DNA from 2 places in the Bacillus haimaensis genome. Region 2 is predicted to be linked to the other one. Evidence: a T-box and tRNA genes for the amino acid it is inferred to sense, from the RefSeq annotation. Region 2 holds a T-box; the other holds one or more tRNA genes.

Region 1 (15,974 bases), 760 kb from region 2:
TTCTGGTCTGTAACTGACACTGAGGCGCGAAAGCGTGGGGAGCAAACAGGATTAGATACCCTGGTAGTCCACGCCGTAAACGATGAGTGCTAAGTGTTAGAGGGTTTCCGCCCTTTAGTGCTGCAGCTAACGCATTAAGCACTCCGCCTGGGGAGTACGGTCGCAAGACTGAAACTCAAAGGAATTGACGGGGGCCCGCACAAGCGGTGGAGCATGTGGTTTAATTCGAAGCAACGCGAAGAACCTTACCAGGTCTTGACATCCTCTGACAACCCTAGAGATAGGGCTTTCCCCTTCGGGGGACAGAGTGACAGGTGGTGCATGGTTGTCGTCAGCTCGTGTCGTGAGATGTTGGGTTAAGTCCCGCAACGAGCGCAACCCTTGATCTTAGTTGCCAGCATTAGGTTGGGCACTCTAAGGTGACTGCCGGTGACAAACCGGAGGAAGGTGGGGATGACGTCAAATCATCATGCCCCTTATGACCTGGGCTACACACGTGCTACAATGGACGGTACAAAGGGCAGCAAAACCGCGAGGTCGAGCCAATCCCATAAAACCGTTCTCAGTTCGGATTGCAGGCTGCAACTCGCCTGCATGAAGCCGGAATCGCTAGTAATCGCGGATCAGCATGCCGCGGTGAATACGTTCCCGGGCCTTGTACACACCGCCCGTCACACCACGAGAGTTTGTAACACCCGAAGTCGGTGGGGTAACCTTTTGGAGCCAGCCGCCTAAGGTGGGACAGATGATTGGGGTGAAGTCGTAACAAGGTAGCCGTATCGGAAGGTGCGGCTGGATCACCTCCTTTCTAAGGAATATGACGCTGTTTGTTTTGTTTAGTTTTGAGAGAGCATTCTCTCAAAAAAATATGCGCTTGCGTCTGCAAGTGAATTCAAGAAGTTGGATTCCTCAGCGCATGGCAGCATGAAGTAACGCTCTGAAGCATCGCATGAAGTGATGCAAATCAGTAGCCATGTTCCTTGAAAACTAGATAACGTTAAGTAATATCAAGATACATTCACAAGTATCGTTCATCTTAGTAATTTTCTTTTAAGATATCATCGCTGATATCGAAAAAACATGACAATTAGTTTGTCAACGGTTAAGTTATTAAGGGCGCACGGTGGATGCCTTGGCACTAGGAGCCGATGAAGGACGGGACTAACACCGATATGCTTCGGGGAGCTGTAAGTAAGCTTTGATCCGGAGATTTCCGAATGGGGAAACCCACTGCTCGTAATGGAGCAGTATCTTTACCTGAATACATAGGGTACTGAAGGCAGACCCGGGGAACTGAAACATCTTAGTACCCGGAGGAAGAGAAAGCAAACGCGATTTCCTGAGTAGCGGCGAGCGAAACGGAATTAGCCCAAACCAAGAGGCTTGCCTCTTGGGGTTGTAGGACACTCAACATGGAGTTACAAAGGAACGGGGTAAATGAAGCGATCTGGAAAGGTCCGTCATAGAAGGTAAAAACCCTGTAGTTGAAACTTCGTTCCCTCCTGAGTGGATCCTGAGTACGGCGGGACACGAGAAATCCCGTCGGAAGCAGGGAGGACCATCTCCCAAGGCTAAATACTCCCTAGTGACCGATAGTGAACCAGTACCGTGAGGGAAAGGTGAAAAGCACCCCGGAAGGGGAGTGAAATAGATCCTGAAACCGTGTGCCTACAAGTAGTTAGAGCCCGTTAATGGGTGATAGCGTGCCTTTTGTAGAATGAACCGGCGAGTTACGATCCCGTGCAAGGTTAAGTCGATGAGACGGAGCCGTAGCGAAAGCGAGTCTGAATAGGGCGAATGAGTACGTGGTCGTAGACCCGAAACCAGGTGATCTACCCATGTCCAGGGTGAAGTTCAGGTAACACTGAATGGAGGCCCGAACCGACTCACGTTGAAAAGTGAGCGGATGAGGTGTGGGTAGGGGTGAAATGCCAATCGAACCTGGAGATAGCTGGTTCTCTCCGAAATAGCTTTAGGGCTAGCCTCATATGTTAGAGTCTTGGAGGTAGAGCACTGATTGGACTAGGGGTCCTCATCGGATTACCGAATTCAGTCAAACTCCGAATGCCAAAGACTTATCTATGGGAGTCAGACTGCGAGTGATAAGATCCGTAGTCAAGAGGGAAACAGCCCAGACCGCCAGCTAAGGTCCCAAAGTATACGTTAAGTGGAAAAGGATGTGGAGTTGCTTAGACAACCAGGATGTTGGCTTAGAAGCAGCCACCATTTAAAGAGTGCGTAATAGCTCACTGGTCGAGTGACTCTGCGCCGAAAATGTACCGGGGCTAAACGTATCACCGAAGCTGCGGACTGTTCTTACGAACAGTGGTAGGAGAGCGTTCTAAGGGCGTTGAAGCTAGACCGGAAGGACTGGTGGAGCGCTTAGAAGTGAGAATGCCGGTATGAGTAGCGAAAGAAGGGTGAGAATCCCTTCCACCGAATGCCTAAGGTTTCCTGAGGAAGGCTCGTCCGCTCAGGGTTAGTCGGGACCTAAGCCGAGGCCGAAAGGCGTAGGCGATGGATAACAGGTTGATATTCCTGTACCACCTCCACTCCGTTTGAGCAATGGGGGGACGCAGAAGGATAGGGTAAGCGCACTGTTGGATATGTGCGTCTAAGCAGCAAGGCTGAGAAGTAGGCAAATCCGCTTCTCATTAAGGCTGAGCTGTGACAGCGAGGGAAATATAGTACCGAAGTTCCTGATTTCACACTGCCAAGAAAAGCCTCTAGCGAGGAGTATGGTGCCCGTACCGCAAACCGACACAGGTAGGCGAGGAGAGAATCCTAAGGTGAGCGAGAGAACTCTGGTTAAGGAACTCGGCAAAATGACCCCGTAACTTCGGGAGAAGGGGTGCTCTGTTAGGGTGTTAAAGCCCGAGAGAGCCGCAGTGAATAGGCCCAGGCGACTGTTTAGCAAAAACACAGGTCTCTGCGAAGCCGTAAGGCGAAGTATAGGGGCTGACGCCTGCCCGGTGCTGGAAGGTTAAGGGGAGAGGTTAGCGCAAGCGAAGCTTTGAACCGAAGCCCCAGTAAACGGCGGCCGTAACTATAACGGTCCTAAGGTAGCGAAATTCCTTGTCGGGTAAGTTCCGACCCGCACGAAAGGCGTAACGATCTGGGCACTGTCTCAACCAGAGACTCGGTGAAATTATAGTACCTGTGAAGATGCAGGTTACCCGCGACAGGACGGAAAGACCCCGTGGAGCTTTACTGTAGCCTGATATTGAATTTTGGTACAGCTTGTACAGGATAGGTAGGAGCCTGAGAAGCCGGAGCGCTAGCTTCGGTGGAGGCGTCGGTGGGATACTACCCTGGCTGTATTGAAATTCTAACCCGCAGCCCTTATCGGGCTGGGAGACAGTGTCAGGTGGGCAGTTTGACTGGGGCGGTCGCCTCCTAAAGAGTAACGGAGGCGCCCAAAGGTTCCCTCAGAATGGTTGGAAATCATTCGCAGAGTGTAAAGGCACAAGGGAGCTTGACTGCGAGACCTACAAGTCGAGCAGGGACGAAAGTCGGGCTTAGTGATCCGGTGGTTCCGCATGGAAGGGCCATCGCTCAACGGATAAAAGCTACCCCGGGGATAACAGGCTTATCTCCCCCAAGAGTCCACATCGACGGGGAGGTTTGGCACCTCGATGTCGGCTCATCGCATCCTGGGGCTGTAGTCGGTCCCAAGGGTTGGGCTGTTCGCCCATTAAAGCGGTACGCGAGCTGGGTTCAGAACGTCGTGAGACAGTTCGGTCCCTATCCGTCGTGGGCGCAGGAAATTTGAGAGGAGCTGTCCTTAGTACGAGAGGACCGGGATGGACGCACCGCTGGTGTACCAGTTGTCTTGCCAAAGGCATAGCTGGGTAGCTACGTGCGGACGGGATAAGTGCTGAAAGCATCTAAGCATGAAGCCCCCTCAAGATGAGATTTCCTTTTACTTCGGTAAGTAAGATCCCTGAAAGATGATCAGGTAGATAGGTTCGAGGTGGAAGCATGGCGACATGTGGAGCTGACGAATACTAATCGATCGAGGACTTAACCCAAAAAACAATGAACGGCACTTGTGAATCTTGGTAAGAAAAACGTTATCTAGTTTTGAAGGAATATAGCAAATAATGCTTGATTTTCTTTCAAAAGTTTATATAATATTAATAGTCTGGTGGCGATAGCGAAGAGGTCACACCCGTTCCCATACCGAACACGGAAGTTAAGCTCTTCAGCGCCAATGGTAGTTGGGGGCTGTCCCCCTGTGAGAGTAGGACGTTGCCAGGCTAGTATCGTTCCACCATAGCTCAGCGGTAGAGCATTCGGCTGTTAACCGAAGGGTCGTAGGTTCGAATCCTACTGGTGGAGCCATGCTTCCATAGCTCAGCAGGTAGAGCACTTCCATGGTAAGGAAGAGGTCACCGGTTCGAATCCGGTTGGAAGCTTAGTGAATATTATATAGGCCCGTTGGTCAAGCGGTTAAGACACCGCCCTTTCACGGCGGTAACACGGGTTCGAATCCCGTACGGGTCACTTAAGTTTTTTCGCGTCAGCGAAAATAACTAAGTTTTTTCACGATAGTGAAACTAACTAACCATACAATGGAGGATTAGCTCAGCTGGGAGAGCATCTGCCTTACAAGCAGAGGGTCGGCGGTTCGATCCCGTCATCCTCCACCAATTTTTTTCACGCAGTGAAAATAATCAACCATTTTTTCACCCAGAAAAAATAATTCCATATCCCTTGGAGGGGTAGCGAAGTGGCTAAACGCGGCGGACTGTAAATCCGCTCCTTCGGGTTCGGCAGTTCGAATCTGCCCCCCTCCACCATTTAACTTCGAAATGTAGATTCCGAAGTTTTTGTTTGAAAAGCAGTATAAACTTTCATGTATTAGAGATAATAATTGAAGTTAGGAAATACTCATTTCGGGTAATGACTACATAGAAGGCATTTTATTATTTAATGCTATTTCATCAATGGGCTATAGCCAAGCGGTAAGGCATCGCACTTTGACTGCGACATGCGTTGGTTCGAATCCAGCTAGCCCAGCCAACGTGCCATTAGCTCAGTCGGTAGAGCATCTGACTTTTAATCAGAGGGTCGAAGGTTCGAGTCCTTCATGGCACATATATCTTTACCAGATGCAGAAGTATTCCTGATACTTCTGTTTGTTTTAGGGGCCTTAGCTCAGCTGGGAGAGCGCCTGCTTTGCACGCAGGAGGTCAGCGGTTCGATCCCGCTAGGCTCCACCAATCTTCAATAGAATACATACCATAATTCAAACCTTAGACTCCTTATCGGGTCTAAGGTTTTTTGTGTTTTGCTGCTCATATACCAAATGAAATCAAAAATCTAACAATTCCAAACTGCATATATATTCAAATTTGTGTCGAGTTGAGTCATAGACCCTTTTCACTATACAATAAATGTAATAGGGATAAGGGGAGGACACTGTTCATGAAAAAGAATATCAGTATTATTGGGGTGCCTATGGACTTAGGGCAAACACGTCGTGGAGTGGATATGGGTCCTAGTGCTATTCGTTACGCAGGAATAGTGGAAAGGTTGGAACAGATTGACCTTGAAATTGAAGATTTAGGGGATATAGAGATTGGATCAAGAGAAAGAACGTCTTCCGGTGACAGTAACCTGAAGAATTTGAAAGCAGTTGCGGAGGCGAGTGAAACGCTTGCTTCACGAGTGGACGAAGTCGTTAAACAAGGGAAGTTTCCGTTGGTATTAGGAGGCGACCACAGTATTGCGATCGGGACGATTGCGGGACTTGCAAAGAATTATTCGAACATGGGAGTCATCTGGTACGATGCCCATGGCGATTTAAATACAGGAGAGACCTCTCCATCAGGTAATATTCATGGCATGCCACTTGCGGTCAGCCTAGGTTTGGGAGACCCGGCTTTGACAGGGATAGGCGGTATTGGCACGAAGCTGAAGCCGGAAAATATCGTGATCATTGGTGCTCGTTCTCTGGATGAAGGGGAAAAGGTACTGATTAAGGAAAAAGGAATCAAAGTGTTTACCATGCATGAGATAGACCGTATGGGAATGACGGCTGTCATGGAAGAAGCGATTGCCTATTTAAAAGACAAAACGGATGGCGTGCATCTCTCACTGGACCTGGACGGCCTGGATCCCCATGATGCACCTGGTGTAGGGACACCGGTGATGGGTGGTATCTCCTATCGTGAGAGCCACTTGGCGATGGAGATGCTAGAAGAGGCGGATATCTTAACCTCTGCGGAGTTTGTGGAAGTAAATCCGATCCTTGATGAACGGAATAAAACTGCGTCAGTGGCAGTTGCCTTGATGGGTTCTCTTTTTGGTGAAAAGCTTCTTTAGAAACAAAAATAAGCCAGCAACGTTAATTCGTTGCTGGTTTTCGATTTATTTGAAGGTACAAATATTGATTGATCAGGGAATCAAGCGAGGTGCTTGCATCTATTACTTCCTTTGATTGAAGATGATTGGTGGAGGAAAGACGGATCATTTCTTCTCTTTTTCTTTCAATGGCTTCTTTTAAGTGTACTGCTGCTTGGATGGACATTGGAAAAACACCTCTCTTAATGGGCTGATAACAGTAATTTTAGTAAATATTACCCTGATTTATCCTTTTTGAAACATTTTTAGTTATTTTTTGTTAAAATATATTTATAGAAATGATGAAACCTTTTTTAGGCTAGGCTCGTAGATAAAGACGACCGCCAGACAACGGGGGAACGGAATGGAAGAACTTATAAAAAAGAGAATCAAGCAGATAAAAAAAGGCGATCAGGATGCGTTTGGTGAAATTGTGGAGATTTTTAAGGACAAGATTTTTCAGCTTGCCTATCGAATGACCGGGAATGCACATGAAGCCGAGGATGTTGCACAGGAGGCGTTTATCCGGGCATATATTAATATCAACAGTTATGATGTAAACCGGAAATTTTCCACATGGCTATATCGGATCGCGACTAATTTAACGATTGATCGAATTCGCAAGAAAAAGCCAGATTATTATTTGGATGCGGAAGTGGCAGGAACGGATGGGCTGACGATGTATTCACAGGTAGCAGCCGACATTGCGTTGCCCGAGGAAGAAGTGGAAAGCATGGAGCTGCAAAGTGAAATCCAAAAGCAGATATTGAAGCTTCCCGATAAATATCGTTCCGTCATCGTCCTGAAGTATATTGATGAGCTCTCCTTGATTGAAATCAGCGAGATACTTGAAATACCGGTTGGGACTGTAAAAACACGAATACACAGAGGGCGAGAAGCACTGAGGCAGCAATTGCGCCATGTTTAATTCTGGAGGTGTAAAAGAAAATGAAGAAATGTCCGGAACAAATCGTCCAGTATATGCATGAGTATTTAGATGGTGATCTAGAGAAAGACCGAGAACAAGAGCTAAAAGCACACCTTCAAGAATGTCAGGATTGTAATCAGCAATTTCATGAATTGGAGAAGGCGATCGCACTTGTACAAAGCACCTCTCATATAACAGCACCAAATGATTTCACGCAGAGAGTGATGAATAGTTTACCGAAAGAGAAGAAAAGAATTGGAATGAATCGCTGGATGAGAGCGCATCCGGTTTTTGTAGCAGCAGCCATCTTCTTTGTACTAATGGCTGGCAGTATGTTCGGCGGCTGGCAGGAAGATAAATTGTCCTTTACCAATCAGTCCGGTCTGGTCGTAGAAGATAATACAGTAGTCGTTCCAGAAGGCAAGGTCGTGGAGGGGGATGTCGTGGTCAAAAACGGCAATCTCCGTGTCGAAGGGGAAGTGAACGGAAATGTCACAGTCATCAATGGCGAGAACTATCTGGCTTCCGCTGGGCAGGTAACAGGCGAGATCGAAGAAATCAACCAAGTCTTTGAATGGATCTGGTTCACCATGAAGGATGGGTTTAAAGAAGTTGTCGGAGTTTTTACAGATTAAGCTAAGGAGATGCTTGAGTAATCAAGCATCTTTTTTGCATGTTTTCTGGTTATATTAACTATAATTGAATTTATGTTATAATAGCATAGTTACGGTTTTCGTACTTGATACATAAATCTCGTACTGACAAAGGAAGTGATAGGATGCCTTTTGAGATACCTTTTGGAGATATACCATATTTAGGTTATTTAGCGAATGTGATTGATATATTATTGGTCTGGTTTGTGATTTACAAACTCATCATGGTGATACGCGGTACAAAGGCGGTCCAGCTATTGAAGGGGATTACGGTCATTGTCGTTGTCAGGATCATCAGTAGCTTTTTGGGACTGAGCACCCTGCAGTGGCTGATGGACCAGGCGTTGACCTGGGGGTTCCTGGCGGTCATCATCATCTTCCAGCCTGAGCTGCGTCGTGCCCTTGAACAATTGGGACGTGGGAAATTGTTCTCAAGAAGCGGCATTCCGGATGAGGAAGAGCATGCCAAGATGGTGGAGGCGGTCGTAAAATCGGTGCAGTATATGGCAAAACGCCGTATCGGAGCGCTTATCACCATTGAACGGGAAACAGGAATGGGCGATTACATAGAAACAGGGATACCTTTGAACGCAAAGGTTTCATCCGAGCTTCTGATCAATATCTTCATTCCGAATACGCCTCTTCATGATGGAGCAGTCATTCTACAGAAGAATCAGGTTGCTGCGGCAGCTTGTTATCTGCCTCTATCCGAAAGCCCCTTTATTTCCAAGGAGCTTGGGACAAGACATAGAGCGGCACTCGGAATCAGTGAAGTAACAGATAGTGTCACCATTATTGTATCAGAAGAAACCGGTGCAATTTCCGTCACGAAAAACGGGGAACTGCACCGCGATTTAGAGCCAGAGATCTTCAGCGACCTGTTGATGAAGGAAATGGATACAAGCTTTAAAACTGCTTCCTCAACACGTTGGCAATGGAGGGGGAAGAAGGATGGATAGATTTATCAGCAATCGATGGATCATGAAGATAATTGCGTTGCTTTTGGCTTTTATGCTATACATGTCGGTGAACATTGATACAACATCCACCCAGCAACGGAATAATACTGCTTCCCCTTTTCCTAGTTCACCAAATGTAGATGTGGAAACTGTTACCGATGTTCCGGTTGAGGCCTACTATGATCGGGATAATCTCGTCGTGAACGGACTTCCGCAAAGTGTGGCAGTGACATTGGAAGGGCCGACTGGTACGGTGAAACCGACTGCACTGCAAAAGGATTTTGAGGTGTATCTGGATTTAAGCGATCTGGAACTGGGAACACACCAAGTGCCATTACAATGGAGAAATATTTCGGAAAAGCTGGATGTGACTGTGGAGCCTGGATTTGCTACCGTTACCATCCAGGAGAAGGTAACCGAGGATTTCCCTGTTGAAGTCGACTTTATTAACAGAGGGCAAATCGAAGAAGGCTACCAGCCGGAACAGCCGATTGTGAAACCGAACATCGTGAAGGTGACAGGTTCCCGTGAATTGATTGACAGCATCGCGCTAGTGAAGGCACGAGTCGACCTGAAGGGCGTCAATGAGTCAATCAACCAGCAATCTAAAGTGACGGTATACGACAGCGAAGGGAATACCTTGAATGTGGAGGTCGAGCCGGCTGTCGTGGACGTTAATGTTCCCGTTACCAGTCCTTTTAAAGCGGTGCCTTTAAAAATAAACCGCAAAGGCTCGCTGCAGGAAAACCTGAGCATCACCAAGGTGGAAGCCGTACCGGGTGAAGTGACGGTCTACGGTCCAAAAGGTGTAATTGATGGGTTGGAGTACATTGATAACATTGACCTTGATCTTACCGAAATTACGGAAAGCACCACCATTGAAGTGGATGTTCCTGTACCGGACGGTGTAAAGCGAGTGGTACCGGAAAAAATCAATATTAAGGTAGAGGTAGAAAAGGAAGAACAGAAAACGTTCACCAATGTACCTATTGAATATATTGGGTTACCGGAAAATATGGAGCTTGAAATGGTAGACCCTGAGAGTGGCCTGATGGACCTGACAGTCCGTGGTGCCCCAACTGTGCTTGAAGGCTTGGAAAGCACGGATATGGAAATGTACATTAATGTGACAGACCTTGGAGAAGGGGAGCATGAGCTGCCTCTTGAAATTAACGGTCCACAAAATGTGTCCTGGGACCTGCCGAAGCGAAACGTGAAAATTAGATTAGTAGAAATTATAGAGTAGGAAAAAGGAGCGATTTACTTATGGGTAAATATTTTGGAACAGATGGAGTGCGTGGGGTTGCCAACTCGGAACTGACGCCTGAACTGGCATTTAGATTGGGACGCTGTGGAGGCTATGTTCTGACAAAAGATCATTCCCGTCCAAAAGTATTAATAGGCCGCGATACACGCATTTCCGGTCATATGCTCGAAGGAGCGCTAGTTGCAGGACTATTGTCCATAGGTGCAGAAGTCATGCGCCTCGGTGTCATTTCCACTCCGGGTGTTGCACATCTGACAAAAGCATTGGGAGCACAGGCGGGTGTCATGATCTCCGCCTCTCACAACCCGGTACAGGACAACGGAATTAAGTTCTTTGGTCCCGACGGCTTTAAATTATCCGATGATCAGGAAGCTGAAATCGAAGCACTCCTTGATGAGGCAACGGATAACCTTCCTCGTCCTGTAGGGTCAGATCTCGGTCAAGTGAACGATTATTTCGAAGGTGGACAAAAGTACCTTCAATTCCTGAAACAATCTGTAGATGAGGATTTCTCAGGCATACATATCGTACTGGACTGTGCGCATGGTGCAACATCCTCCCACGCAACCCACCTATTTGCAGACCTGGAAGCGGATATTTCCACGATGGGATCTTCTCCGAACGGGTTGAACATCAATGACGGTGTTGGATCCACACATCCTGAGACGCTTGCTGAAATGGTAGTGGAAAAAGGTGCGGATATCGGTCTAGCATTTGATGGAGATGGGGACCGCATCATCGCAGTGGATGAGAAAGGTCAGATCGTCGATGGCGACCAGATCATGTTCATCTGTGCAAAATATTTAAGCGAGCAAGGACGCCTTCGCCATAACACAGTGGTATCAACAGTAATGAGTAATCTTGGCTTCTACAAAGCCCTTGAAGCTGCTGGTGTAGAGACAAAACAGACGGCAGTTGGTGACCGCTATGTAGTGGAAGAGATGAAAAATGGCAACTACCTTCTAGGTGGAGAACAGTCCGGACATATCATCTTCCTAGACTACAACACAACAGGTGACGGAATGCTGACAGGACTTCAGCTTGTAAATATCATGAAGCTGACAAAGAAGAGCCTATCCGAGCTTGCAGCGGAGATGACGAAATTCCCGCAGCTTCTTGTGAACGTAAAAGTGTCAGACAAGCACCATGTAACGGAAAACGAGAAAGTGGCAGCTGTGATTGCGGAAGTCGAGGCGGAAATGGAAGGTAACGGCCGTATTCTTGTTCGCCCTTCCGGTACGGAGCCTTTGGTTCGTGTCATGGCAGAAGCGCCGACTCAAGAGCTTTGCAATGAGTATGTGGAGCGGATTGTAGCAGTAGTTCGTGCAGAAATGGGCATCGAATAATATAGAACAGTAACGCGAAAGATATGCATACAACGCACGTAAAAAGCGATGTATGCATATCTTTTATTATAATTGCTTCTATTAATTGGAAGATAATTAACATAATGATTGACGGACTGGCCAAAGGAAGGTAAGATATTATTTGTTGTCACTCAAGAAGGGAAAGGAGCATAGTGGAATTTTTTTTACCAAAAGCGCCTGAACTAAGCGACGAACGGGTATATAATGCTTAGTTGACGAGGTGGAGGTTTATCGATCTATCGGCGGATGCCTCCCGGTTGCCAATCACAACCGATTAGAGACAGGTTTAAAGCATAAAGGCAACTTTATGTACAAAGACTTGTACTATGATTGAAAAATAATAATGCAAAAAGGTAATGTGGGGGCAGGACAGTCCCCTTTCTATGGTGTGCTTTCCTGTCCCTGCTACTTTAGGGAGGAAATCAAATTATGTGCGGAATCGTAGGTTATATTGGAACACAAGATACAAAAGAAATTCTTTTAAAAGGTTTGGAAAAGCTTGAGTACCGCGGCTATGACTCAGCTGGTATCGCTGTCATGAACGAAGAAGGAGTTCACGTATTCAAGGAGAAAGGCCGTATTGCGGATCTTCGTGAAGTAGTGGACGCGAGTGTAGCAGCAACAGTTGGAATAGGTCATACTCGCTGGGCAACGCACGGAGTACCAAGCAAAGTAAATGCCCATCCACACCAAAGTACTTCTGGACGTTTTACACTTGTGCATAACGGAGTCATCGAGAACTATGCAATCCTTAAACGCGAATATCTTCAGGGTGTGGAACTTGTTTCCGAAACAGATACAGAAGTAGTTGTTCAAATCATCGAGAAGTTTGCAAACGAAGGACAGCATATCGAAGTGGCCTTACGCAACACGCTTGCGATCCTGAAAGGTTCTTATGCGATTGCATTAGTGGACAACGAAGATCCGGATACGATCTATGTTGGGAAAAACAAGAGCCCATTACTTGTTGGTGTAGGTAAAGGCGACTTTAACGTAGTAGCAAGTGACGCAATGGCGATGATCCAGGTAACGGACCAATTCGTTGAACTGATGGACAAAGAAATGGTAATCGTACGCAAAGAAGCGGTAACGATCAAAAAGTTGAACGGTGAAATCGTAGAGCGCGCTCCATACACAGCAGAATTGGATGCAAGTGATATTGAAAAAGGCACATACCCACATTACATGCTAAAAGAAATCGATGAGCAGCCATTGGTAATGCGTAAAATCATCCAAAAATACCAGGATGAGAACGGTACATTAACAATCGATGCTGACATCGTCAAAGCAGTGAACCAGTCAGACCGCATTTACATCGTAGCAGCAGGAACAAGCTACCATGCAGGTCTTGTTGGGGCACAAATGATTGAAAAGCTTGCTAAAATACCTGTTGAAGTACACGTAGCAAGTGAATTTAACTACAACATGCCAATCCTATCCGAAAGACCGCTATTCATCTTCATCTCCCAAAGTGGAGAAACAGCGGACAGCCGTGCAGTACTTGTACAGGTAAAGGAATTAGGATATCCAGCATTAACAATCACAAACGTACAAGGCTCCACACTTTCCCGTGAAGCAGACTTTACGTTACTATTACATGCAGGTCCGGAGATTGCGGTAGCTTCCACAAAAGCTTATACAGCCCAAATCGCTGTAATGTCAATCTTCGCAGCAGTTCTTGCTGAGTCAAAAGGCTACAACCTTGAGTTTGACCTTGTCCAAGACCTTGGAATCGTGGCAAACGCGATGGAAGTACTTTGCGACCAGAAAGAAGAACTCGAAGACCTTGCACGCAAATTCCTATCTACAACAAGAAACTGCTTCTTCATCGGCCGTACAATGGACTACTATGTAGGTCTTGAAGGTGCATTGAAATTAAAGGAAATCTCCTACATCCAAGCAGAAGGCTTCGCTGGAGGAGAACTGAAGCACGGAACCATCGCCCTGATCGAAGAAGGTACACCAGTTATCGCGATCTCTACACAAGAACACGTAGACCTGAGCATCCGCGGTAACGTCAAAGAGGTAGTAGCACGCGGTGCCAACCCTTGTATCATCTCCATGAAAGGCATGGAAACAGAAGAAGACAGCTTCGTTGTACCAACAGTAAACGAACTGCTATCTCCATTAGTATCTGTTATTCCGTTGCAGTTGATCTCTTACTACGCAGCTCTTCACAGAGATTGTGACGTAGATAAGCCACGTAACCTTGCAAAGAGTGTTACGGTGGAATAATAATCAAAAAAGACTCAACCAAATTGTTGAAAGACAAAAAAGTCGGGAACTGAACAAAAAAGTCGGGAACCGAACAAAAAAGTTGGGAACTGGACAAAAAAGTCGGGAACTGGCTTGAAAATTTGTCAATTCAACTACTATGTACAAAAATACGAACAGGCAAAGACTCAATCCAATTTCAGGATTGGGTCTTTTTTTAATAATTTTTCTTTGTTAAAGTTTGAAGCTGAAAGTGTTTATAAACAGGGGAAATTCCCAGCAGGATCTCAAAGGTGGCAATGTAAGACCTGTAAGCAAATCAAGAATGTTTTACCATCTCGAAAACAATCCACCACCTATTAATAAAAGAGAAATGATGTACTCACGATGTTCGCAAAGCTATCGGTGATTAAGGTTCCAATCAACCGTGCATGTGATATTTTGGAAAAAGGTGCAGGAACATACTATGATAAATTGGAATGGCTTTACCGCATGGGAATTAAATTTCTTGACCGCCACGAAAAACCAGCATTCGAAAGAATGACGTTATTGAAATCTGTTTCAACACAGACAAGATGCACTATTACCTCAATAATGTTCGCAAAAAGGGACAAGGTGCAGCAGAGTACAGGGGAATGGAATATTTGCTTTTACCAATATACACATCGTAGTCACAGGAGATGTTCATTCTCATATAAATTGCACGATTTATTTTTCGTTCTGACATAGCATATGATTGGGTTAAAACCTTTAATGAATTAAACATAGAAACCAGACAATCCGAATCCAATCCACCAGCACAAAGGTTGGGTATCAAAGGAAAATAACTTTGCTTATTTTTTGAATATTCGTAAGGTTTATAAGGGAATTTATGGTATTATAATAATGTACGTTATTCATTTTGTCGGTTAATTGAAATGTTATATTCTTTGGAGAGATCGAATATTTGAATCGATTCCTTCTATTATTCGTATTCAGTGAAGGGGTGGTATTTTTGAAGAGATATTTATTTTTCGTATTGCTGGTTTTAGTGGTAGAGATCGGAATTCTTGTCGGAATATCGTTGATTTTTGATACGAACCTGTTAACCACTTTCTTCTATGGTTCTTGTTTTTTCACTTTCTTTGCATTTTTAATCGGAACAACAGGCGATGCATTATCTAAGAATTCTCAAGTCGCTGTTTTTGATTCTTTGTTAGGGAGTTATAAACCACAACACGAGAAAATGACATTTTCAATCAGTCCATTTTTAATAGGATCTTTGTTATGCCTTGGAACTTATTTTTCCTTGTACTACTTGGGTGTCATTGGATAATAATCGATATATTACTTGATTTTATTTGGGGATGGGGGGTTCATTTGAAGAAAAAAGACTTTATCAGTATCGCCTTCATCATTTTATGCGTTATTACCACCATAGCTGTCATTAGAGAACAAGATGCATTGGATGTGATGGGAGGACTGCATGACGACAATGACGAATTAACGAAACGAATTACTGATTTAGAAAAGGAATTTGAGGAAAGTTCTAAGTTAAAGAAAGACTATGATAACTTAAAGGATAAACACGCCCTTTTAGAAAAAGAAGTGGATGAGTTGAAAACTTCTGTTAACTACGAGGACTTTGTGGAAGCGATAAGCATAATCGAAGCCTATAAAGTAGTACAATCATTCAGAGATGTTGAAGAGTTCTTGGCATGGGGACCTAATATTGGGATGGGTACTATGGACCGCGAGGGAACGTGTCCTTGCTCGCTTACCTTTGGTCAAAAAGGTATTTTATGGGAGCCTAATGCGGTGCTTGATCTTAGGGAATTTAGACACGAAAAAGACAAAATAATCCTAACCTATAATACCACAGAAGATATAGAGAAGGATTATCAATTTGTAATGACCAAGTCAGCAGGATGGAACGATAATAAAGAGAAATGGAAAATAGCAGAAATTATTCAAAAAAAGAAAGAGGGATAATATAATAATTGGTCTTATTTTGTGAAGAAAGGTCCGTTCCCTCTTGAGAGGTATAACTGAATAATTTAAATAAACGCAGGGTTCAAATACCCTGCGTTTTCTTGTGCGATTTAGTAGATGAAAAAAGTGCTATTTTAGTTGTTAATTAGCTTGTTGATACACTATTTCTACTCCATAATCGCACTACTTAGTAATATTAATCGCCTTCTCGACTCCTTTTCTTTTATTCTCCTGTTTTAGCCAAAACCGTAACTAAAAATGATATAC
Region 2 (15,974 bases):
TGCCATGGATGTACCACTCATAAGCCCATATTCATTGGTTTGGACAGATGAACGGATATTAACCCCAGGTGCAGAAACATCAGGTTTCATGTCATTATAAGGTCCAGGTCCGCGAGATGAGAAACCAGCTAGAGCATTGTTATGATCAGTTGCCGCAACTGCAAGAGATTCTGGATAATTCGCTGGAGAAGAAATCCACCCTTCACCGGCAGAACCGGAATTGCCTGCAGCAAATACAGGGAAAATCCCAGCAGCTCGCCAGTTTTCAACCATTGGTCGATACCATTCATCTAAGCCTGGCCCACCGCCCCATGAGTTGTTTACCACATCAGGAGCCATCTCAGGATGGGGATTACCTTCAGAATCTTTTGGTGCTAATACCCACTCCCCTGCTCTAAGGAGATCTACATCGGTCCCACCACTACTTCCGAAAGCTTTAACTGCAATCCACTTTGCACCAGGAGCAACACCAATCTGGTTGCTGCCATCGGACTCTGAACCAACCATCGTTCCCACTGTATGAGTACCATGTTTTAAATCGTCATATGGTGCTTCCTTTCCCCCGATAGCATCAAACCAGTTATACTGATGGTCTGGTTGGTTTGGATTTGCTGGATTGTATCCGCGATATTTTTCTATTAACGCAGGATGATCCCATTGCACTCCTGTATCAATACTGGCCACTACGATACCAGATCCATCGATTCCCATGTCCCAAACCTGTGGTGCACCAACGCGTTCTACACCCCACTCGACTGTTGATTGATCACTAACAGATGTAGTTTCCATACTTGATGTAGGAGTGATCAATTGCCTTGTTTCATTGGGTAAGATTTTTTCAACCTCCTGATATGCCGCAACCTTATCCATCACCTCTTTTGTACCAGTCACTGCAATGGCATTAACCACGTAGAACGATTGAATATCTCTCACATCGCCTTTTTTCTTTGCATCTTCGAGGTAATCCATCACTTTATCTTGAGACTCCATCGCTGTATTCCTCAGCGTTGAAACGATAGCGGAACGGACATAAATCTCCGTATTCATTGTAGATTTTTGCTTCTTTGCTCTTTCTGCTGCTTCTGTTGCAACTCGGTGCGTATCTACTTGATCCTTGAATTTAACTAAGAATGTTACTATTTCCTGCTCATTAAATTGTTCAATAAGTGTAGCGTCTGCCTTATTTATTTGGACTTCATTCCCACTAGTGGATATCGGCATTGGGTTGTTCGTTGCCCTTGCGATGTTCGGCATGATGAAAAAGTTAGTTATCAAAGCGAAAATTAATATGATGCTTAGAGCGGCCTTCACTTTCTTTTTATTAGATTTCAAATAAACTCCTCCACTACTTTTTATTGAATAGATTTATAGATTCCAAAGTTCCTCAAACACTTGATCATTCATTTTAAAATATAGGGATTGCCCGTAACTGATATATCCTCCCTTGATTACACCTAGTGTGACAGTCGTTCCATCATTTAGATGTAAGGTTAATTCTTTATACTGATCATTGTTACGAAAATCGCCTATTTCTGCTTCTATATCTTGTATTAAATAAGGCTTGGCTTTGTTTAATTCTTCTAAAAATGCATGAATTACCTTTAAATTATTTACGTCCATGAAATTATTCGTATTGCTCAACGAATCCTCATACGATCTAGACTTTACATCTTGTACATGATTCACCAAATGCAAATCACCAAAAATTTCGCTTCCATCATTTACAGTGATTCCAGTTAGACTCTCGTAAAACTCTGCATAACCTTCTCCATTTATTTCGTAATAGGTCATAATCCGAAAGTCCTCTTTATACCCTTTTACAGAGTAGACATCGGTTTCCCCTATTGTCGATGCAAACTCTTCCGCATAGTTATCCTGTTTACTCCATTCATCTATACCAGCTTTTGTTTTTCCTAGCTTTTCACCTTTTATCTCTGAAACTTTATTATTATCAATGGTTGTTGGTGATTGGGTATAAATTTTCCCTTTATAAACAATGAGTGGCATCATCTTAGCTGACCCATGATCCGGCAATTCGATAGCAGGTATGGCAACTCCTGAATTAATTGATTGATCTTTCATACTAGATGAGTTCTGTTGAGAACTGTTTGTAGTATTTTGCGAGTTGAAATAACTATAAGCACCAATGCTTAGAGTAATTAAAAGAGCTACAGAAGGGATTAGTTTCGTTACTACCCATCCGCTCGAAGCAAATGCAAATCTTTTTATGGGACCTCTTTTATCCATTTTTCTTGCAGACTCTCTTAATTTTTTTGCAGTGGAGACAACAAACTCATCACTCGGATTTTGGGGATATGTCTCCCGAATCAAATCAAACAAATCCTTGTCATTTTGCATGTCGTATTACCTCCTCCACATTTAGATTCAACTTCTTTTTGAGGTCTTTTATTGCTCGGTGATAATCCACCTTCACCTTTGACTCACTACAGTTAAGGACCTCAGATGTTTCTTTTACGGACAGTTCATTTATCCCCCTAAGAATTACAACAGCCCTATATTTAGGCTTTAACTTAGAGATAGCCTCATGAATATACATTTTCAATTCATTTTGTTCGACTAAATCATTTGGACTTTTATTGGGTGATTCGATCTGCTTGAAAAAACCCTCACTGAAGATGGATGAAAATCTTTTCTTTCTGTAATGATCGACGGCTACATGTTTTGCAATCGAAAAGATCCAAGTCTTCAAATTGTTTTCATTGTTGAAGGCAGATAAATTGTTAAGAACCCTAATAAAAACTTCCTGAGTTATGTCTTCTGCATCGTCTTGATTCCCTGAAAAACAGACAAGAAACCTGTAAACATCTAAATAATATTTACGATAGATTTTACTAATGCTATCTTCTAAGTTGTCCAAATCAATCAAACTACTCCCCCCTCGTTATGTATTCTATTATTAATCGTTTGAACGGATTGAAAGGTTACAAGAATTTTTCACAACAAAAAGCAGAGTGAGTTTTACTCTGCTTTTCAGTTCATTACACCTATGTGATTTCACATTTATCAATTAGTTTTGATAACAATTTTATTGTATAGTGGAAAATCGAAAAATAAAGCGTTTTCTCTATCATTACGAAATGTAAAAAATCCCAAGCTTCATTCTGCTTGATTTTACGAATAACTTAGGATTTAAAAATAAATGTTCAAAACATTCCGTTTTCTGATAAAATGAGGCTTAATAAATTTCATTAGATTGGGGATCATCAACATGGAGAATTTCTATCTGTTTGTGATTATGAGTATGCTGCTTATCCTATTGCCCGGTCCTGATACTGCAATCGCCACCAAGCACACTCTATCTGCTGGAAGGTATGGGGGTTTTAAAACGTTAGCGGGGACATTTTGTGCGTTGCTGATTCATACTCTTGCTGCCGTTATCGGCCTTTCTGCTATCATCGTGAAATCTGCCCTTCTGTTTTCGATCTTCAAATATGTCGGTGCAGTGTATCTTGTGTATTTGGGCATCAAGACGTTATGGGCGTTAAAGAGCAAACCTGCTCCTGGCCCCGAAGACACAGATTCCATAAGAAAATATAAGAATCAGTCTCATTTCAAACAGGGGTTTCTGACAAACATGTTAAATCCTAAAGTTGCAGTTTTCTTTCTGACATTTTTGCCTCAGTTCGTTCATCCAGGCAGCGACACTTTAGTGCCGTTCATCCTTATGGGACTCACTTATGCCATCCTGACCGCTGTTTGGTTTATCATGTATATCCTTCTTGTCGACCAGATCAGTGCATTTATGAAACGGCCAAAAACCACGACCGTTATAGAATCGATAACAGGCGCAGTGCTGATTGGGTTTGGAATCAAACTTGCAATGGAAAAAGCCCATCAGTAATTTCATATAATTATTACATTCAAAGTTTCAAGAGCTCCCTCCCCTTGAGGAACTGAGTTTTTGGAACTTTTTTCTTTTAGACTATCCACACAATAGAAAAAAATGAAATCCACTTTGAACATTCTCAGTCTGAATCACGCACTCGCATTTTTTCAACTTCCTCAATTGGAAGTTTCGCCAATTTAGCCACTCGTTCTACCGACATTCCATCTTGAAGCAACTCTTGTGCAACAAGTCTCTGACCCTCTTCCCTTCCGATTTTTATTTCGAGTTCTTTTCCCAGTTCTTTCCCTATTTCTTTTCCCTCTTCTTTCTCTTGTTCCATCAACTCTCCAAATATCGGCGGTAGGTTTTTTCGATCTAGGTACATCATATCTGTGTCCTCCTTTGATAGGATTATTTCGCTTCTTAGCTTTCTTGTTAATTCTATTGGTATTTGTAGTAGGTAATCAATAAAATAAATGAGTGTGGATACATAGATGCGACGTTCTTCTGGAGGATGGTCGGTGTTTCGGAGTACTAATCGCATTAATTTCAATATAAAGCGAAAACGTTTTTCCATATCATTTTTTGACTCATTGGAAAAATTTGCTGCAAGTATAGCGATAGCAAATGGATTATTGGATTGGAGTAGTTCAATCTCTTCAAAGTCCACTCAACAATCGCTTCGTTACTCTTCTTGATACTTCGCAACTGAATCTCAAACGACAGGATTGTTATGATGATAACCATTCCGATAATTATTTCACTACTCGTTTCACCAGCTTCATTTATTCAACTTTTGAATTTTCACCTATCATCTCATATACAATTTTAGACGAGCTTTTGGATAGAGTTCCCCAATTCGGTTGTCCATCGATTGTGAGTTCTAGTCTTTCATATTCTTCGTTTCTCCAAACACTGTGCTTAAAAGAATTCCAAGTGAAAGTATAATCTGGGGGAGTAATATCCACTACCACATTTTCTTCCCAGTCTGCGTTTTTCAATTCATTAATAAGAGCTTTCACTTTCTTTTTATCTGTAATTTCTCTTATTTTTGCATTGGTTCCATTGCTGTTCCTCTTTATTACAATCAATGGAGTACCGTCCCAGGAACTACTGTATATTCTCTCTTTTGTAGAGTTATTATCAAGATTTCCTCCTGTTGTATCTTGTTGGCACCCAGCTAACATTACGGTAAAGAATAAAATAAGATATAAATATTTCATTCTCATCCCCCTCTAAAACAGATATAGACAATCACCCTAATCGGCAATTGTCCTCTTTCAAATTAAGCTATTTTCCGTCCTTTTCGTGCTTCCGCTGCAAGAACAAGTGGATAAGCTACTATGAGTGCCAAAGTAAGATAAGTGGACTGCTCAAAAAACGATCGGAACATCTCATTCGACCACCGCTCTTCGCCGATTATCCAATAGGCCAAGCTATTGGATATCCCCAATCCGTCATTCGCTTCCGGAATAAGACTTTGCGTATAATTTTGCGCAAGAGCAATAACAGCTAGAATGGAAAGGGCAATTGCCAAAGCCACTCCTTTTGAGAAGGAGTTTTTCACACCAAACCTTTTAAACAATAGTATGGAAGCAATCACTAAAACTAAGCATCCAAAAATGAACATACTTCTTATTCCCCCTTAAATGTTTTGAAGAATTCTTCCCATATCTTTTTTCATTCCAATATACCCATTCAAAGCTTTCTCGTCATGGGACTGGTTATCATATATTTTGACACTCCTATATCAAAAAGGTTTCATATCACTTCAATACAAAGACGGCGGATTATCCGGTACAGCATTAACTAGAATGATATAGATGATAAAAGAAATTGGCAGTGTTAAAAGAAAGATAAGTCTAATGCTTAGGGAAGAGATTCCGCAAAACTCTGCAATTCCACCACAGACTCCAAACAATGATCGATCTTTGGCTGATTTTCTTAATTTGTTTTTATTCAATGTTCTCCTCCTCATCGTCCAGTAATTATTCGTTATAGCTTCTTTCAACTAACTCAAAAACACTTTGAGCAGATTGTTCCGAGAGAGTATAGGTTGTATGTGTATCGACTAAGTTCATGATTGTCCCTGACGACTCTGATATCCAGAGATAATAGACATCTTCTCCAAAGTCAATTTTGTATTCCGGGTCTGACATATCAGCGGTGCCATCTTGCTTAACAGCACTTCTAAATGCCTCTTCAAGAGTTTTAATATCCTCTGGATTTGTAATCTCCATTAAGGAGTTCCCTTCAACCTCTGAAAAACTAACCATTTTATATATAGTTAACGTCTCTATATTTTCAGTCAAACTTGGTGCTACTTTATTATCGGTAGAACATGCAATTAAAGATAAACAACAAATTATGAATAATAGACTAATGAAACTACTATTTTTCATTTTCTTCCCCCTATGGGTCGTGGTTCTTTCTACTAATTTATTTCATTGGTCAAAAGTTCCTTATGAGATTTCGAAAGATCAAGCAATCCGAATTTCTTAGTATCTATTCGCCTAATAAGTCGCACTGCCTCATCCCAAGCCATATCGTAAAGAGTTTTATCAATGACTCCTGTAAGAAAAGCCTGCTCCAACTCATCCGCATCTTTCTCGATCACTTCCCCTGAAGGGAGCACAACAATGTCCAGATATAGATCATCCATATAGGGAATGCCGTTTTCCATACCATTCTCCAGACAAATATCGATATACCATTGCACCACATTACCGCATTTGTCGTACATGGTAGTGACTGAGTGGTTTTCTTTCAACGGAAATTGCTGAAGCCACATGTACCCGTCATCCACAATGCATAACTTTTTCTCACCGTACGAAACGAATAATGGCTCGGTAACTTTCAATGTATGTAACAAAGTAACGTACCCTGTAAAATCGCAGCTCTCTAAATACTTTTTAGCATACCTCCGCTCTAGAATCCTTTTCCAGTCCGACCTGTTTCCGTATTTTCTCTTTAGCACATCCATCCTCCCAACCATTATCCTCTTACTCGGGATTTGAGAATCAAACATAAACAGAGCCTTCTTTATCACCTTATCCTTAACTGATATTTAAATTCTGTTTTTCCATTATTAAGCTATTATAACATTAATTACAAATTTTCTGACAACTAAGTTATTATTAAAATAAATGGAATATAATCATGTCAGTACTTGAAGGAGATGAATTTGAAAAAAATATGGTTTGTTTCTTTGTTACTTTTAATGACTTTTCTATCGGGATGTAAGGATGATACTGAGGTATCCAATACAGACAGTCCGCATAGAACTGCTTTTATGATGGATTTCCTAGCGGAATCAAGTGAAGGTTCTTCAAAAGAATTTGAAGAATTATTTGCAGAGGGAAACGATCAAGAATTTATACAAGAGAGATTTGATTTGATTAAACAGATCCAAACTAACGGGTCGTCAGTCACTACAATGACATTAGTGACATATGAAAATGGCAAGCCGCTCTTGGTTCAATTAGTCTATGATACTAAAACGGAAGAATATTTAATTCATAACGTAGTGGAAGTTCCTGAAGACGTTGCAGCTTTTTTTGAAGAGGCATTTTAGTTGTACCTTCTTTTAACACACATTTTGTTCAGAAACATCTGGAAAACCAGTAAAAAAGATACTTCAAAGGGGATTGCCTATGAAAATAATTTCTAAGAGGAACTTGGTAGTTATAAGTATAATTGGGATTATTCTAACTGGTACAATCGGTTATTTTAAGTTTCCACTAAAGGCTGATCAAGTGATAATCCAATTGGATAATATCGATAAAATTCATTTCGGATTTTATAAAGAGGAATCTATAATGATATATGAGGTAGAGTTGGATGAACCCGAAGAGATCAAAAAAATCTTAGGAAATTTCAATTACTCCAAATACACAAGAATTCCTGGATATAAAAACATTGCAAACGACGGAAGATATTTATCCATGGTCGTTTTCTATGGGGAAGACTTTAAAAATCAAATCTTAGAAATAAACGATCAAGGATACTTGGTTGTTGAAAGAAACACTTACAAATTGACGGAGAATCAGTCGTTGATATTTGATGAACTTTACCAACTTCTGGTTGCTGACCATAAACCTATACATTAATATCGGAAGCGTATATCTTTAGTAGAATATGGGAATTTACTAAAGAAAACATGCTGAGGTGGAATATGACTAGAGCGATTGAGAGTTTAGCTGCGATTTTCAAGAATTTTGTCGATAAAGAACCGAAGCCATTGCTTCACGTGGGCGAAGTTATGGACCTGTGGACCGCTTTTACAGCCTTCCACGAGGCACAGACACTTTACCAGGTTGCTTTGAACACAACAACTGATCCTGAATTAAGGCATGTCCTTATGAATGCTTTTGAGGGTAGTAAAAGTGATACTAAACTAGTGGAGAAATTCTTGTTAAAAGAAGGTGTTCCCCTGCCTTTAGTTAATCCGACCAAACCTATATCTGATCCGATTTCAGTTCCTGAAGGGGTAAAGTTAAATGATGATGAAATAGCGAATCTAATTGCTGTGAAAGTTGCAGCCTCTATTACCTTTTGTGCTCAGGCGATGTCCAAAACGGTTAGGACTGACGTGGGACTGATTTTTTTTGAAATGCAAATTGAATTAATGAAGTTTGCAGCACCTTTAAAAAATTTGATGAAAGAAAGAGGTTGGTTAAGAGTACCCCCAAGATACAATCCTCCTGGCAATCCTAATTCGCAATAGACGATGGGCTTAATTATTTTGCTCCAGGCACTGATAAACAGCCATCATATCCCGTTTATTTAACTCACGGATACGATTGAAAATTGGAATATCCGCAACAGCCTCAATCCTAACACTTTTCTCCACTACATCACTTACTTTGCCAGTAAGCCATGTTTGGACATCTATGCCATCGACAGTCTCCTTACGACCTTCATCATTGATGCCACTTGCATAACAACTTACACATGGAATGGTTAATTTAAATACGCCATCATGGAGATTATCTTCTGAAATCACTTTCTTCCCTTTACAGAATGGACATAGATGACTTGCTTTGATCTTATTGATTTGGGTGACAATCTTTTTGTAGCCGAACGCTTCATACACATAGGTCAATTTTTTGTATTTACCATTGGTGAAATACTTATCAATGATGGTGTCTCTTTTTTCGGTGATATTGGAAAAATCACAGATGGTAATTCGATTATGGACACAGATGGATTCAATATTTCCGCTAATGCTGCCCCAGAATGGTAGGACGTTTTGTAATACCATTTCATAATTGGCGAAGCTTGCCAGATCTAGTTCAAGCATTTTCAACGCGACCTGTGTTTCCCTAGGCAACAGGGAGACATCTTCCGTCAAAGTCATCTCACCGCCAACGATGGCTTTCAATTTTTCCAGTTCCGGTAGTTTCCCTACTGTCTGCATCACTTGATCAAGCGGCTGATGAATGATCTCCCGAATATCCTTGTCGCCAAATTTTAGCTTTTTATGATGGTTTAGCACGGTTCCTTGGCAGATCGGACACGTGATTATCTCTTTTGACTCTTTCATATGCTCTTTAATGATGGATTTCGAAATGAACATATAACGCCCGATGATGATATTAAAGCCTTCCCATGTTCTCGAAGCCTTGCCTGCTTTATCATAGAATGACTTTTCCCAATATCCATACAAAAAGGTTTGCTTTTCTGCATCTGTCATCTCATTGTAGCTTTTACCAAGATCGTGACCGAGCTCATTCTTTATCTCATCAAAAAGGAATTGCAATTTTGGATATTGATAATATTTCAGTACTTCCATCACATCTGGATGCAAAAGGCCATCCCAGAACGGAACGGTTTTGTCCTGAATAACAACATCAATATTAAATTTTTCAATCACCCGTCGGCCGGAGCAGCATGGGCAATGGTTTTCCTGATAATAGAAATCGAAGCTTCCCGTATCTTTATTGGTTGGATGCGCTGCTACAATGTGGTTGATCAGGCCACCAATTTCATAGAGGAAACTATATTGGCTATATAAATGTCTTTCAAGATCAATGGCAATGACCGGTGCGATGGTTTCAGATTCGTATTCTCCATATATCAACCGGGCCATGGATGATAAGCTTTTTAAGATACCACCCTTATAGATGTTCTCTGCTTTTTTGAAATAGTCGATATGGTTTTCTTCTAAGTAGGTAATGCCATTTTGCACCTTGAGTGTGGAAGTAATAGGCGACGGATTAGCACTATCTTCTCTATTTTGAAGACGATAATAATCATCATGACTGACAACATCAAGATGCTCTACAGGTGCAAGCTGCCTTTCACCAAAATCAACGATGAAGTCAGAGTTTTCTAGCATATAGGCATTATGTTCGATCATCATGATAGAGACCGATTCATCCTGCAGAATCCCTCTGACACTATCAATAAATTGGTTTAATATATTTTGTGATAAACCTTTTGAAGGCTCATCAAAAATAAACAGCGTATGTGGATTTCGTGAGTTGGCAAACAGCTCCGACACTAAATGCACACACTGGAATTCACCAGTCGATAATGTTTGAGTCTTTCTTTCCAACGTCAAGTAACCCAGTCCAAGCTTGATCAATAAGCTCAATCGTTTATGTGCGATATCTTCATTAGGCAGCTCCTCAATGATATCTTCAATCGAACGCTGAAAAATATCATCAATATCTTCGCTATATTTTGTAAGCTTCCTTTTAATATCAAGAAAAGTCGCAACGGTCGACCGACTTGTAATCGATTGGTTTCGATCCTGTCCTACGATAACAAGTTTATCTTTTGGATAGCGCTTCAGGAAATCCTTGGCGATACACTCATTGACAAGGGTCGATTTCCCACAGCCACTCTCACCCGTAAAAGTGACAAGTCTATTTTTCGGTATCTGAATTTCAGCCATTTGAATATTACGGCAATAAAGATTCTGGAATTGATAGTATTCTGTTGGTATTTCCTGATTACGTTCCCCAAGGATCGGTTCAGGACGTGGTGATTCTTCCACAATTCTTCCGCCGTATTTCCCGCTGCCAGGTCCGAAGAACAATTGCTCATCGGTTAAGTCGAGAACCGTATCAGAATGATCAATGAGCCAGATTTGATTTTTATAGCCCAGCTGCTTAATCTGTTCTAAAATTTTCAATAGTGTTTGATGATCAAGGCCCACAGAGATTTCATCAATAATGATCACGGTATTTTCACTTGTTGCCATGAATTCCGCCAAGTAGAGTCTTGTTAACTCCCCACCTGACAATGTACCCATGATGCGATTTAAATGTAAGTAACCAATATTCATATTGATGATATTTTGGAGAATATGCTGTTTTGCTTCACTGATATGTAATTCCTCTGAAAGGGAAAGAATCGATTCAACACTTAAATCGTTGATATCGGAGATACTATGTGCTTGATTCTTTAACTCTATCTTATATTGCTCAACCTCCGGATTAAACCGCCTGCCCCCACACTTTTTACATTCGACGTTCTTGGTAGTTCCGCGCCCTTTACAATCCGTACACCATCCCAGAGCATTATTAAAGGAGAAAACCTCCGGAGAAAGATTAAACTTTTCAGCAAGCCTCTCGCGGATCTCTTTGAAAACGCCGGTATGTGTGCCAATTGTGGAACGTGGATTGGATGAAATCGATGATCTTCCAAGAAAAAGGACTAACGGCATTTCTTCCATCTTGATGGCACTGAAATTCGTTTCCATTATATTCGAGAATAAATACTGATATTCAGCCTTTGGCAATAAGGATACAAGCCGCTTCTTGGACTCTTCACCAATCGTTTGACAAAAAGTTGTTTTCCCAGATCCTGACAAACCAGCAATTCCTAAAGATTGATCTTCCGGCAAGACAGCATTCAATCGGTTAATATTATTGGCAATTAATTGATTTATTTTCATCGGATATCCTCTCCACTCTCTTCTCTCTAAATCTAGTATTGCCATATTAGCACAACTTCAAATTAATTTGTCGTAATTTTTTTATTGATAAATCCCCGCACTGTCCAAATACCCATTTTTGGCTAATAAACATTTTTTTTGAATAAGTATAATACATTCTTACTAAAACAAAGTCATAGCTAGTTTGAAAATACACTCATATTGTAAGGGGCGGTTTGGTGGATGAAAAAAGTATTATTATTTGGAGATCCAGGCATCGATGACTCCTTAGCTATTATATATGCATTATTAAATCCCAATATTGAACTTGTTGGGATTGTAACGAGCTATGGGAACGTCACTAAAAATCAAGCAACAGCAAATGCCTATTTTTGCTTCAGATTGCCAATCAAACACATATTCCAATAATCCCGGGGGCCTCTAACCCTGTACAGCAGGAAGACATGATGTATTATCCTGAAATCCACGGAGCAGAAGGGATAGGTCCTATTCGTCCTCCAAGGGATATGAAATACTCCATTTATCCCTTTGACACAATTAAACGTATACTTAATCAATATCAGAATGAACTTATCATTGTTGATACCGGGAGATCTACAAGCTTAGCAACAGCATTAATTCTCTATAACGAAGAGTTTAAAAAAGTTAAAGCCTTTTATATTATGGGCGGAGCTTTCTTCATTCCTGGAAATGTCACAGCATTAGCAGAAGCGAATTTCTATGGTGACCCTACCTCCAGTAACTATATTCTAAAAGTTGTCAATAATTTAACTATCACACCACTAAACGTTACCCAAAACGCATTGTTAACCTCTGATATGATCGAATACTTGATTCAAGCGTCCGATTCTCCATTTGAATTTTTACTTACTCCTATTTTTGAATATTATTATAAGGCTTATCAAAAGCTTGTCCCAGGCATTCAAGGCGCACCTATTCATTATCTCCTGACGGTTATGGCAGTAGACGACCCTTCCATCCTGGTATATATTTATTATGATGCCAAAGTAATCGACGGAACAGTTGAAGCTAAGGGACTTTCCTATATCGATCTGAGGCCAACAAGTAAAAAAGGAAAAACAAGGATTGCTGTCAAGCTGCATTATGAAAAGTTTGTAGAGAATTTCTTTGATGTAATGTTGCAAAGAAAAGGTGAAGGGTGTAATGACAAGCCGTAAGAAGAATGGAAAAACCTTCATCCATAAAAAAGAACTTTCCCAATACCTGTTCTGGAATTGCGGCAATATCAATAAAAATCACATCCGAAAAAATAACCCTCGGTTACCTAATACCAATTATTTCATAAAACTTTATTTTCACAAGATTTTTCCTAAAAAAGGGACCTTATGCTCCTTCTAAAATTTTTGCGGGAAGTATCTTTACATTTGTTTAATACATTGATAAAATATTTGATAATTTAATAACCAAGAATTGTAATTGCGATGATGAGAAGAGTAGATAAAATTAATTCTTTGCAGAGAGCTCCGGATGCTGAAAAGGGGTAAGAATTTTTTATTGAACCAAGGCTCTGAGCATTCACACTGGAACTTATCTTTTAAGGGATAGTGTGACAGGTGCTCCTGTTATAGAGCTAGGGTATAAGTATTGGATTAATACCGTACCTGATGAGGTTAATATGGCAACATATTAACAAACTGGGGTGGTACCACGGATATAAAATCTCGTCCCCAAGACTAATTAAGTCTTGGGGGTGGGATTTTTTTTATTGGATAAAAGCTTTGTGCATGATTTTAATAATCAGTGGAGGGATTAAAATGAACGAGAAGAAAATAGAAGTTGTCAGTAACAATTTGGAAAAAATTGTTGATGAAGATATAAAAAATGGTTCATTCAGCAGAACGATTTGCACAAGGTTTCCTCCCGAGCCTAATGGCTATCTCCATATTGGAAGTGCCTATGCCATCAATATGAACTATAGGATTGCTCAAAAGTTCAATGGAGATTTCAACCTTCGCTTTGACGATACGAATCCTTTAAAAGAAGAAAGCGAATATGTTGACTCCATTATTGAAGACATTAATTGGCTTGGCTATTCTCCTGGTAATCGGATATTTTATGGTTCGGACTATTCAAATGAGATATTTAATGTAGCAATCAGCTTAATTAAATCCGGAAAAGCTTACGTTTGTGAATTATCACAAGTACAAATCAAGGAATATCGCGGGACTCTAACAGAGCCTGGTAAAAATAGTCCGTTTAGAGACAGAGCAGTTGAGGAGAACCTAGATTTATTTTTGAGGATGAAAAATGGTGATTTTCCAACTGGTTCAATGGTGTTACGAGCAAAAATTGATATGGCTTCCCCAAACATGAATTTAAGAGATCCGATTCTTTTTAGAATTATCCACGCAAGCCATTATAGAACGGGTAATCAATGGTGCATATATCCAATGTATGATTTTGCCCACCCTATACAAGATGCTATTGAAGGTGTTACGCACTCATTATGCTCTATAGAATTCAAAGACCATCGACCGTTATACGAATGGGTATTAACAGAACTAGAAATAAGTCAACCTCCAAAACAAAGAGAGTTTGGAAGAGTTAATATAACCGGTGTATTGACAAGTAAACGGTATTTGAGGGAATTGGTAACAGGAAATGTCGTAGATGGATGGGATGACCCCAGACTACCTACTATAAGCGGCCTAAGGCGAAGAGGGTTTACTCCCGAGAGCATAAGAACTTTTATAAATGACATCGGTTTTATAAAACATCAAAGTATTGTTGATATTGCAATGCTTGAAAGTACTCTTAGGAACGAGTTAAAAACAAAAGTGAATAGTGTGATGGCTGCATTGAACCCTTTAAAGGTTACGATAACCAATTATCCTGAAGACAAGACCGAACTTCTATCAATTGAAAATAATACAGAAAACAAAGAGTTAGGCAATAGAGAAGTTCTCTTTTCAAAAGAACTATATATTGAAAAAGAGGACTTTATGGAAGTGCCAACAAAAGGATTCAAAAGATTATCTTTACATTCCGAAGTCCGATTAAAAGGTGCCTATTTTATTAAATGTAATGAAGTGATAAAAGATGATGCTACAGGAGGAATACTTGAATTAAGATGTACCTATGATCCAAAAACCAAAAGCGGGACGGGGTTTTCTGAAAGAAAAGTTAAGGGGACTATTCATTGGGTTTCCGCATTAAATAGTGAAACAGTTGAAGTTCATCTTTTCGAAAAACTGTTTGAAGATGAAGACATTGTAAAGGATACAGAAAAAACATGGGAGCAAAAAATCAATCCAAATTCTAAAGTAGTTCTAAAAAATTGTAGAATTGAATCTTGGATTAAAAACGCAAAAATCGAAGATAGATATCAATTTTTGCGACACGGGTACTTTTGTTTGGATAAACACTCAACGGATAAAAAGTTAATCTTCAATAGAATTGTCTCATTGAAAGACCCCTGGAAAGGGAAACAAGGGAAAAAATGATCAAGTAACAAACAATTTAGTAACATATGTGGAAATGAAAACGCAGGAAACACATGACTTCCTGCGTTTACTTTATTTTTCAGTTAAAGTTTTTTTTATAATATTAAATATTATATACTCCTTCTACTTAGATCAGGAATGAGTAATATAATTTGAAGTGGCACTATTTCATCTTAATTCCTTCGTCTGCAATACTGACCTTTTGTAAGAAAAACAATACCCGCTTAAAAATTTAATTAAATTTCATAAATTAGATACATCTTTCTAAATTGCCTAGGGGAGGATATTTTTGTGCGTACAAACTAGAGGGGTGACGCATTATGAATATTATTAGGAGGATGGTCATGGGTATATTAAGCGGAAATCCAAAAGATGAGCCAATGCATTATGGTGAAGTATTTGGAACTTGGAACTACTTGCTAACGGCGAAAAGTACAATAGCGGGTTATCAAATGCAATTAAATCATGCAGGAGATGAAGATCTAAAGAAACTTTTGAAAGACAGCATAGAAAGTGGACAGGAAGAAATCAAACAGGTGGAAACACTTCTAAAGGAAAATGGAATTGGCTTACCACCAACTCCTCCTGAACCACCACATGCATGCTTAGATGATATTCCAACAGGAGCTCGTATGCCTGATCCTGCAATTGCAGCAGCATTATCTGCAAATGTTGCTGCTGGATTGGTAGCCTGTAGCGCAGTTATGGGGCAATGTATTCGTGAAGATATTGCAATGATGTTTGGTCAATTTCATAT

The links. The T-box of region 2 lies ahead of ABN702_RS15575 (glutamine--tRNA ligase/YqeY domain fusion protein). A T-box ahead of a tRNA ligase gene usually reads a tRNA of that ligase, here a tRNA-Gln.
Region 1: it encodes a tRNA-Gln, which carries the amino acid that the T-box ahead of ABN702_RS15575 (glutamine--tRNA ligase/YqeY domain fusion protein) is inferred to sense. The anticodon was not compared.

What each region holds. Positions count from the first base shown of each region.
Region 1 is NZ_CP158164.1:3,802,127-3,818,100, reverse strand. Features, by position in the region: rRNA gene ABN702_RS19390 (16S ribosomal RNA) at 1-808, shown strand, start outside; rRNA gene ABN702_RS19385 (23S ribosomal RNA) at 1,101-4,031, shown strand; rRNA gene rrf (5S ribosomal RNA) at 4,144-4,260, shown strand; tRNA gene ABN702_RS19375 (tRNA-Asn) at 4,270-4,344, shown strand; tRNA gene ABN702_RS19370 (tRNA-Thr) at 4,346-4,418, shown strand; tRNA gene ABN702_RS19365 (tRNA-Glu) at 4,435-4,506, shown strand; tRNA gene ABN702_RS19360 (tRNA-Val) at 4,577-4,652, shown strand; tRNA gene ABN702_RS19355 (tRNA-Tyr) at 4,719-4,802, shown strand; tRNA gene ABN702_RS19350 (tRNA-Gln) at 4,951-5,025, shown strand; tRNA gene ABN702_RS19345 (tRNA-Lys) at 5,028-5,100, shown strand; tRNA gene ABN702_RS19340 (tRNA-Ala) at 5,150-5,225, shown strand; gene rocF (arginase) at 5,431-6,330, shown strand; gene ABN702_RS19330 (aspartyl-phosphate phosphatase Spo0E family protein) at 6,353-6,535, opposite strand; gene sigW (RNA polymerase sigma factor SigW) at 6,713-7,276, shown strand; gene ABN702_RS19320 (anti-sigma factor family protein) at 7,297-7,911, shown strand; gene cdaA (diadenylate cyclase CdaA) at 8,067-8,888, shown strand; gene ABN702_RS19310 (YbbR-like domain-containing protein) at 8,881-10,134, shown strand; gene glmM (phosphoglucosamine mutase) at 10,155-11,501, shown strand; gene glmS (glutamine--fructose-6-phosphate transaminase (isomerizing)) at 11,952-13,757, shown strand; gene ABN702_RS19295 (hypothetical protein) at 14,731-15,051, shown strand; gene ABN702_RS19290 (hypothetical protein) at 15,096-15,707, shown strand.
Region 2 is NZ_CP158164.1:3,041,264-3,057,237, forward strand. Features, by position in the region: gene ABN702_RS15500 (S8 family serine peptidase) at 1-1,332, opposite strand, end outside; gene ABN702_RS15505 (hypothetical protein) at 1,366-2,358, opposite strand; gene ABN702_RS15510 (RNA polymerase sigma factor) at 2,348-2,887, opposite strand; gene ABN702_RS15515 (LysE family translocator) at 3,230-3,862, shown strand; gene ABN702_RS15520 (hypothetical protein) at 3,987-4,235, opposite strand; gene ABN702_RS15525 (hypothetical protein) at 4,633-5,070, opposite strand; gene ABN702_RS15530 (hypothetical protein) at 5,133-5,477, opposite strand; gene ABN702_RS15535 (PspC domain-containing protein) at 5,619-5,825, opposite strand; gene ABN702_RS15540 (hypothetical protein) at 5,836-6,249, opposite strand; gene ABN702_RS15545 (DUF402 domain-containing protein) at 6,282-6,830, opposite strand; gene ABN702_RS15550 (hypothetical protein) at 7,032-7,421, shown strand; gene ABN702_RS15555 (hypothetical protein) at 7,501-7,956, shown strand; gene ABN702_RS15560 (DUF3231 family protein) at 8,022-8,573, shown strand; gene ABN702_RS15565 (ATP-binding cassette domain-containing protein) at 8,583-11,753, opposite strand; partial or broken gene ABN702_RS15570 (nucleoside hydrolase) at 11,976-12,931, shown strand; T-box leader at 13,187-13,446, shown strand; gene ABN702_RS15575 (glutamine--tRNA ligase/YqeY domain fusion protein) at 13,529-15,217, shown strand; gene ABN702_RS15580 (DUF3231 family protein) at 15,562-15,974, shown strand, end outside.